3 regions of the Anabaena sp. FACHB-83 genome follow, and region 2 is predicted to be linked to each of the others. Evidence: predicted binding sites of a transcription regulator. Region 2 holds the regulator's gene; each other region holds the start of a gene.

Region 1 (3,285 bases), on a different contig from region 2:
CGAATGAGCCAGTGTATAAAAAAACAGCTTGTCTTGGCAAGACAAACTGTTGACAAAAATAAAGATATTTATCAGGGAAATCTGGGCAGGTAGGATTACATCATTCCCATACCGCCCATACCACCCATACCACCCATGCCGCCCATGCCACCCATACCGCCCATGTCAGGGACAGCAGGTTTTTTCTCTGGTTTTTCGACGACGATCGCTTCGGTAGTCAAAACCATCCCCGCAATCGAAGCAGCATTTTGCAAGGCAGAACGCACAACTTTCGCTGGGTCAATGATTCCCGCAGCAATCAAGTCTTCAAATTCTCCGGTAGCAGCGTTGTAACCAACGTTGAATTCGGTTTCTTTGACTTTGGAAACGATGACAGAACCTTCTGCACCAGCATTGTCAGCAATTTGACGTAGAGGTGCTTCTAAAGCGCGTTTGATAATGTCTGCGCCAATTTTTTCTTCATCATTGAGGCTGTTCTTAATCTCGTCAATTTTGGTAGACAAGTGAATTAAGGTTGTACCGCCACCAGGCACAATTCCTTCTTCAACGGCGGCTTTGGTGGCGTTGAGTGCGTCTTCAATGCGGAGTTTGCGGTCTTTGAGTTCGGTTTCTGTGGCTGCACCGACTTTAATCACAGCGACACCACCAGCTAATTTGGCAATGCGTTCTTGGAGTTTTTCTTTGTCGTATTCGGAATCAGTTTCTTCTAACTGCTTGCGAATTTGACCAATCCGTTTTTGAATTTCTGGCTTGGTGGTGCTACCTGCAACAATTGTGGTGTTTTCTTTATCAATTGTGATTTTGCGGGCAGTTCCCAAGTTTTCCAAAGAAGCAGTATCTAAGCTAAGACCAATTTCCTCAGAAATTAACTGACCATCGGTGAGGATGGCGATGTCTTGTAGCATAGCTTTGCGGCGCTCGCCAAAGCCAGGGGCTTTGATTGCAGCCACATTCAGCACACCCCGCGCTTTGTTGACTACTAAAGTTGCCAAAGCATCGCCTTCGACATCTTCGGCAATAATCAACAGTGCTTGACCCAAACGGGCAACTTTTTCTAGTACAGGGACTAATTCTTGAATACTGTTGATTTTTTTGTCAGTAATCAGAATCCGAGCATTTTCAAACTCAACAATCTGCCGTTCGTTGTTGGTGATGAAGTAAGGAGAAATATAACCTCTGTCGATTTGCATCCCTTCGACTACTTCTAATTCAGTGGTCAGGGATTTGGATTCTTCAACGGTAATAACACCATCTTTGGTGACTTTCTCCATTGCTTCTGCCAGCATTGCGCCGACTTCTTCATCGTTACCTGCGGAGACTGTGGCTACTTGAGCGATCGCAGAACCTTCCACTGGCTTGGCGATTCTGGCAATTTCTTCTACCAATGCCTCGATAGTTTTGTCAATGCCCCGCTTTAAGCTGATCGGATTAGTACCAGCCGCAACATTTTTCAAACCTTCTTTAATTAAAGCTTGTGCTAAAACGGTGGCGGTAGTAGTGCCATCCCCAGCAGTATCCTTGGTTCTTGATGCTACTTCTTGGATGAGTCTGGCACCAGTATTTTCTAAGGGGTCTTCTAATTCAATTTCTTTGGCAACGGTGATCCCATCGTTAACAATCTGGGGTGTGCCGAATTTCTTTTCTAACAGGACGTTACGACCTTTGGGGCCTAATGTAATTTTCACTGCATCGGCCAGGGCATTGACACCCCGTTCCAGCGCCCGCCGTGATTCTTCATCAAAGGAAATAATTTTAGCCATGTTTCACTTCTCTTGCGCTTCCTTTAGACAATTTAGCACTCACAGACTCAGAGTGCTAATAACCAAAACTGGTCAGATTATAAATGGAATTTATCAGGATTGGTACTGGTATGAAGTGTGAAGTTCCGCCCTGGGATCTTGAGACTTGAGTAAATACCAGTACCTTTTCTTAAAAAATTGATTAATATACATTTGATGCTCATGTAGGATACAGGCAGTAATGGTTGAATTGGGAGATGAATCTAGACAACTCCCTTAAGTCTCTGGGTATTGCCGACCCAAGCGGCATCGGCTGGTTGGCAGTAGTTTTCACGTTTCTCTTCGCTTGGCTAGTGACATGGCGCTTAATACCGACAGTACGCAAATTTGCCCTGCGAGTTGGTTGGGCTGATCAACCAAATGCGCGACGGCTAAATCGGGAACCTTTACCGAATGCTGGCGGGTTGGCTATCTATGCAGGAGTAATTGCCGCGTTAGTTCTTGCTAGTCTGTTACGACCAATTGAATTACAAAGTGTTTTGGCACAGGTTTTAACTGTGCTACTAGGAGGCTCAATCCTAGTATTAGTTGGCTTCATTGACGATCAGTTCGGTTTACCCCCTTCTGTGCGCTTGTGGACACAGATCATCACAGCCTTGTTGCTGGTGGCTAATGGCATCAGCATCAAAGTTGCCTTCGGCACACCCATAGACTCGTTTTTATCAATATTTATTACCGTGTTGTGGGTGGTTGGAATTACCAACGCGATCAATTTGATGGATGGTATGGATGGTTTGGCGGGGGGGATCAGTTTTATTACGGCGATGAGTTTGTTAGCAGTTTCCGCCCAATTTCCCAATAAAGCGGCGGCGACTTTGGTTTTGGCAGCGTTGGGAGGCGGGGCGTTGGGTTTCTTGCGCCACAATTTCCACCCCTCACGCATAATTATGGGTGACGCTGGAGCATATTTTTTTGGTTATGTTTTAGCTGCTACCAGTATTTTGGGTGATTTGCAGATAACTACAGTCTTTTCCTTAGTACCGACGGTTTTATTTTTGCTATTACCAGTGTTAGACACTACCCAAGTGTTTTTACGGCGACTATTAGCAGGAAAAAACCCCCTCAGTACTCCAGGTAAGGATCACTTACACCACCGTTTATTAGCTTGGGGATTCTCCCAAAGTCACGCCGCTTACACCCTTTGGACAATGACCTTAATGGGTAACTTACTGGCGATGACGATTCGTGGGATGCCTTTACCTGTGATAGTCGCCACCTGCACTGGCATTATTATTTTGTTGAGCTTCACCGTTTGGCAAAGAATCTTAAATAATGCGTAATTACATCACCATGCCACCATCTACGTTAAAGACTTGGCCTGTGATGTAATTTGCTGCGGGATCAGCAGCCAGAAAGCGCACCATCCCGGCCACTTCCTTTGGTTGTCCATAGCGACCAAGGGGGATAAATTTCAAAATTTCTTCGGTGTTGCTGAGATTGCTGGTCATATCGGTGGTGATAAAACCAGGGGCGACGGCGTTCACGG
Region 2 (3,285 bases):
GCTACTGGCGCTGCAAATATTCAGTTAGTAGATGTGCGTGAACCCCAAGAATTAGCGATCGCCAGCCTCCCAGGGTTTGTTAACTTACCGTTGAGTGAATATGCCAACTGGAATGAACAAATTTTCACGATGTTGAATCCAGAGGCTGAAACCCTTGTCCTTTGTCATCACGGTGTGCGTTCTGCTCAGATGTGTCAGTGGTTGATTGCTCAAGGATTTACAAATGTCAAAAATATTACAGGTGGTATCGCCGCTTATTCTCAACTAGTTGACCCAGAAATCCCACAATATTAGTCAATAGTCATTGGTCATTTGTCCTGGCTTCTTCCCCCTACACCCAAGGTTGGTGAGCGCACTTGTGCTGAGCGCAGCCGAAGTAGCCGAACCACACCTCTACTCCCGGTTGGTGAGCGGAGCCGAACCACCACTCATCACAATCAGCATTTATCCTGACGACATCTAACTTAAATGGTGAGAAAAATAAGTATCTACCAATACAACTTATTTGTAAAATTTGTGGGAAGATACTTAATAATTAAAAAACTTTAAATTGTCAAACAGCTTTTTTAGCTGAAAAGATTAATTCGTTCAGAGTTAGCAACTCAATTAATGTTGCTGCAAGTAACTATAATATAGATAAAAATTTTGCTATCTTAATTAACCAATATTAATCTTTTTTTGCATTAGCTCAAAAAATTTTTTTCAAACTTTTCTTAAATTTGCTTTCGGTAATACACACCTTATGGAAGTCCAGTTAACCAATCGACAACAGCACATCCTTTGGGCAACAATACGTCACTACATTGCGACAGCAGAACCTGTTGGATCAAAGGTTTTGGTTGAAGAGTATGACTTAGGCGTTAGCTCGGCCACAATTCGCAATGTGATGGGTGCATTAGAAAAATCTGGGCTACTTTATCAACCACATACCTCAGCTGGAAGAATACCTTCTGACTCCGGTTATCGCATTTATGTTGACCAGTTAATTACACCTTCTTTGCGAGACGCTACACGAACAGAAACCTTAGCCAAGGAAGTAGAACTTTCACTCCAACAACGCCTGCATTGGGAAGATTGGAGTTTGGAAGCCCTGATTCATGGAGCCGCACAGATTTTAGCGACATTAAGTGGTTGTATTAGCTTGATTACTATGCCCCAAACTTCAACAGCCTTAGTGCGACATTTACAACTGTTGCAAATTGAAGCTGGTAGAATCATGCTAATTTTAGTCACAGATGGCTATGAAACCCATTCTAAAGTGATGGATTTGCCACCAGAAAAAGAAAATTTGCAACTTGATGCTGAAGTAATTGATCGGGAGTTGCAGATAGTTTCTAACTTCTTAAATAGCCATTTACGCGGGCGGAGTTTATTAGAAATAGCTAACTTAAATTGGAGTGAATTAGACCAAGAATTTCAACTGTATGGCGAATTCTTGAAAAGTTCAGTTGCGGAATTAAGCCGTCGCACTCAAGCACCAACCCCAACACAAATTATGGTGCGTGGTGTCACAGAAGTATTGCGTCAGCCAGAATTTTCTCAATTGCAGCAAGTCAAAACAATTATGCAATTGCTAGAAGAAGAACAAGACAAATTATGCCAATTAATCTTTGATGAACCAGAGACAGAAGATGCAAGTAAATCTAGGGTGACAGTGCGAATTGGTGCAGAAAATCCCTTAGAGCCGATACGTACTTGCAGCTTAATTTCTTCTACCTACCGTCGAGGTTCTGTACCGATTGGTAGTGTCGGGGTTTTAGGGCCGACGCGCCTAGATTACGAAAGTGCGATCGCAGTAGTAGCCGCCGCCGCCGATTACCTGTCTGAAGCTTTCAGTTAAATGCTTTCTCGCAATCCCACGGACTAGGTTTGTATCTTTACTAACCCTTGATGATTTGACTGAATCTAGGTTTTAATGGAATTTCCTACCTCATACGTTTCTACTTTACAGAAATACTAGGGTATCATCTCGGAAACTAGGACTGTTCCCAAACGAGTGAAACGCATTTTGTGAGGAAAAATCAAACTTGCAGATAGGCTAGGGAATTCAGTTAATGATCAAAGTTGTGGGATTGTTGTTAATGACCGGATTTTGGTTATTCATGCTTTATGACTGTATTCGCAATGAACCAGACAAGCGGTTATGGCTGTGGGTTTTAATTATTGTCAACTTTTTTGGGGCGATCGCTTACTGTTTTCAACGTTGGATACCGCGAGGACATATCCCAGTTCAGAAGCATTGGCGCAACTTGACAAGCTCTCATAAACGACGCAAAGTAAAACTAAAAGTAAAAAGTATCAAAAAAGCTGCTCAGTATGTTAATTTCAGTCATCATCTCTCAGATGACGTGGAAAGCTTTGATCAACCAACAGCCTTAAATCAGCCTGATTTTAACAACGAAGATGACAATCTCCAAACCCTTTGGCATGAAGCATTTATTGATATTAAAAATAAAAAATTCACCTCTGCCAAGTCTTATTTACACACTCTATTAAAAATAGACCCAGATTATAAATATGGTGATGCTTCTTTAATGTATGGCGAAACATTGTTTGCTTTACAAGAATTTGAAGCCGCTAAACAGCATCTAGAAAACCACATTCAAAATTGGAATCATCCACAAGCCTATATCATCTTGGCGGAAATTCTCTCTCACCAGGGAGATGTCCAGACTGCATGTAATTATCTGGAAACAATTATTGTTAAAATTCAAGAGTCTTCCTACTTCCATTACAAGCGTAAACGGCTGGTCAATAAAGCAGCAAAACTCTTAAGAACCATAAAACGTTAAAATAAATTTATTTTTAAGTTTATGTTGAGGAAAGTATCTCTGTTTTCCCTGTGGGTGGGATTTGTGGTTTATGCTTTTTTCCTAGCACCCCCTGATCAACCTGATACATTCGAGTTAATCAAGAAACTTTCTCTTGGACAATGGCAAGGAATCAACCCTCTAGTGATTTCCTTGTTTAATCTGATGGGGATTTGGCCTCTTGCCTACAGTGCATTAGCATTTATTGATGGTAGAAATCAAAAAATCCCAGCTTGGCCATTTGCGACTGCATCTTTTGGTGTAGGTGCTTTTGCTTTGTTACCTTATTTATTTCTCCGAGAGCCAAATCAAGCATTTGTTGGCAAAAAAAATATTTTCATCAAGCTGCTAGATGCTCGCGTGACTGGGATTATACTCACCGTAATTGCAGGCATATTAGTTGCTTATGGTGTGCAAGGTGGAGACTGGCAAGATTTTATCCAACAGTGGCAAACTAACCGCTTTATCCATGTGA
Region 3 (3,285 bases), on a different contig from region 2:
TGGTAATGCGCGAGAGACAATCAAAGCGCCAGTCAACTCTTCATCTTTGAGATTAGCTTTAGCCCACTCTTCGAGTTGAGGAGCGAGGTGAGCCAGAGTTGTACCACCACCAGGAACGATACCTTCTTCTACCGCAGCTTTGGTAGCGTTGATAGCGTCTTCGAGGCGGAGTTTCTTGTCTTTCATTTCGGTTTCGGTGGCTGCACCAACTTTGACTACAGCTACACCGCCAGCCAATTTAGCCAGACGTTCTTGTAATTTTTCTTTGTCGTAGGAAGATTCGGTTTCTTCCATTTGACGGCGAATTTGTTCGATGCGAGCTTTAACGCCAGCTTCGTTACCTTCAGCAACAATTGTGGTGTTGTCTTTGGTGATGGTGATGCGGCGAGCTTTGCCTAAACCATCAAGCTTGGTGTTTTCTAGCTTCAGACCTGCATCTTCGGTGATGAGTTGACCACCGGTGAGGATAGCGATGTCTTCTAGCATAGCTTTGCGGCGATCGCCAAATCCAGGTGCTTTTACAGCAGCTACGTTCAGCACACCACGCAGGCGGTTAACAACTAAGGTTGCTAAAGCTTCTTTTTCAATATCTTCAGCAATAATTACCAAGGGCTTGCCTTGACGTGCAACTTGCTCAAGAACAGGTACTAAATCTTGTACTAAAGCGATTTTCTTATCGGTCAGCAGTAAGTAAGGATCATCAAATACTGCTTCCATCCGCTCAGGATCAGTTGCGAAGTAAGGAGAGATATAGCCTTTGTCAAAGCGCATCCCTTCGGTGATTTCCAATTCGGTGGTCATGGATTTTCCTTCTTCCAAGGAAATTACACCTTCTTTACCCACCTTATCCATTGCTTGGGCAATCATCTGACCGACTTCATCGTCGTTACCGGCAGAGATAGAACCAACTTGAGCAATAGCTTTGGAATCTTCTACAGGACGAGCGTGTTCGGCAATTTTTTCTACCAAGAAGGTGGTAGCTTTATCAATACCGCGCTTCAACAGGATGGCGTTAGCGCCAGCTGCTACGTTCCGCAAGCCTTCTTTCACGATCGCATGAGCCAATACGGTTGCGGTTGTGGTACCATCACCCGCAGCGTCGTTGGTTTTAGAAGCCGCTTGACGAATCAAAGAAACGCCAGTGTTTTCAATATGATCTTCTAATTCGATTTCTTTTGCGATGGTCACACCGTCGTTGACGATTTGTGGTGCGCCAAATTTCTTCTCTAGAACTACGTTACGACCTTTGGGGCCGAGGGTCACAGCTACAGCCTCAGCTAAGATGTCAATGCCTCGTTCTAGGGCGCGACGTGCGTTTTCGTTGTAAATAATGCGCTTTGCCATAGTTGTTAATCTTCCTGTGTCAGTTATTTTTTGTCAGTGGTTGTTTGTCATTTGTCATTTGTCCAGGGACTTTTGACTTGTGACTTGTGACTTTTGACTAGGAAACGATTGCTAGAATGTCTTTTTCAGAGAGCAGTACATACTCTTCCGTGCCGAGTTTCACATCTGTGCCAGCATATTTGGAGTACAACACTTTGTCTCCAACTTTGACTTCTAACTCTTGACGGCTACCGTCATCGTTACGTTTGCCAGCTCCAAGAGCAACAACTTCCCCTACTTGGGGTTTTTCTTTGGCGGTGTCGGGTAAGTAAAGACCACCAGCGGTCTTTTCTTCTGATGCGCTTACTTTGACAAAAACGCGATCGCCTAAAGGTTTAACTGTAGATACGCTTAAAGATACAGCTGCCATACAAATTTCTCCAGAGTTAGCACTCTCAACTCCTGAGTGCTAATTTACCGAAGAAAAGCCTGCAATGGCAACATTTTGTGATGTACGGGTTTCCGAACTCTTGGAAGAAAGCAGGGGAGCAAGGGAGCGGAGGAGAAAACTTTCTATAAAAATTTCTCTTTGTTTCACTGCACACTACTCCCCATCTCCTCTGCACCCCTGCCCCTCTGCCCTTCTTTTCCCCACACCCTTACACCCCTAAACCCCTCCTTTCCCCACTCCCTAACCCTCAGTAATCGGAAGTTCACTTAAGTATTAGTACCTAATTAGGTTTAATTTTCTGATTTCCATCCGTAAGTTACGAATATTTTTATATGGTCAACTTTATTTGCAAAGCTTGGAAATTGTTATAGAACAGTAAACAGGGAGCTACAAATGAGTAACAATACCAAGATTCAACAACTATCACATCGACCAAACCATTAAATATGTAGACCACAAGAAAACCTTAAGTAATTGTGTAAAAATTTTAGGAATTGCCAAAAATCAGCGACATATTTTTATGTGTGCTGACCACACAGTTGCTAACTCTGGTTAACAGCAAGTTATTTGGTAGTTCTGGGAAGGCTTAAATCAGCTAATCAAGAACTCAAACTTGGTGAAAAGCGATAAAAGTTTACCCCTCTGCATCTTGACAATTCAAGACAATTGCTTGCCACTTTGTTGTTCTAGACAGATAATGGTTTTCTGCTCGGATGGTGGTGTCTGGTATCGCCAAGCAAATTTGCAAGTTACTGAGAGGATCATCCAAACATACTTGATCGGCATAATGGTGGTAGAAGATTTGCATTTTTAACCCATCTTTGCCGGAAATTCCCCTACTTGCTTGTTAACATCTGATAAGGCTTCACATCCGCAGGATATAGTAAAGCAGTACGCTGATGAAAGTGCAGGTTGTTATAAAGCTGGGGTCATCACAAGCCAATACTTACTAGTGAATGGCAGATGATTATTATTCAATCAGTGTTTTTTCACCCGTACCTTTCAAAGCGATATATAATAGCGCATTATAATTACTACTGCTCTACGTATCCTTACCGGACTTTTGCCAATGAGTTAGTGGTCTTAAATAAGGTGAGAACCGCTTTTGAGACTTCGAGGACGCAAAGGCAAGTTAAGTGGGAAAAAAGACAACATCTCGATAAATCCACCATTATTAAGGATAACCATTCAAGACCTTGATGGATCGAAGCGCGACAAGTGCCACTGCTATGAAAGAGCCCAGCATGAAAGATCACAAACGCCTTCTACTAATTGATGACGACCCTAACCTCATCTTGCTGGTAAAGGATTACTTGGAATTTAGAGGATATGAAGTCGTCACTGCTGAAAATGGACGCGAAGCTCTGGAAATTCTAGAGCATGATGTTCCAGATATGATCATCTGTGACGTAATGATGCCGGAAATGGACGGTTACACTTTTGTGGAACAAGTCCGGCAAAACGAACGTACTAGTTGGATTCCTGTTTTATTCCTATCAGCCAAGGGACAA

What was found. The regulator HrcA, encoded in region 2, represses chaperone genes, less so after heat shock. The targets are predictions, from matches to a motif close to TTAGCACTCNNGANTCNNGAGTGCTAA.
Region 1: groL (chaperonin GroEL) is a predicted target of HrcA. The motif match lies at 1,793-1,819, and genes of this name have one in related genera.
Region 3: groES (co-chaperone GroES) is a predicted target of HrcA. The motif match lies at 1,770-1,796, and genes of this name have one in related genera.

The regions. Positions count from the first base shown of each region.
Region 1 is NZ_JACJRY010000003.1:344,523-347,807, reverse strand. Features, by position in the region: gene groL (chaperonin GroEL) at 96-1,760, opposite strand; gene H6G79_RS05650 (MraY family glycosyltransferase) at 1,997-3,079, shown strand; gene fabG (3-oxoacyl-[acyl-carrier-protein] reductase) at 3,080-3,285, opposite strand, start outside.
Region 2 is NZ_JACJRY010000004.1:106,577-109,861, reverse strand. Features, by position in the region: gene H6G79_RS06450 (rhodanese-like domain-containing protein) at 1-294, shown strand, start outside; gene hrcA (heat-inducible transcriptional repressor HrcA) at 743-1,840, shown strand; gene H6G79_RS06440 (tetratricopeptide repeat protein) at 2,055-2,792, shown strand; gene H6G79_RS06435 (DUF2834 domain-containing protein) at 2,814-3,285, shown strand, end outside.
Region 3 is NZ_JACJRY010000024.1:44,811-48,095, reverse strand. Features, by position in the region: gene groL (chaperonin GroEL) at 1-1,344, opposite strand, end outside; gene groES (co-chaperone GroES) at 1,442-1,753, opposite strand; gene H6G79_RS23920 (hypothetical protein) at 2,409-2,582, opposite strand; gene H6G79_RS23915 (response regulator transcription factor) at 2,974-3,285, shown strand, end outside.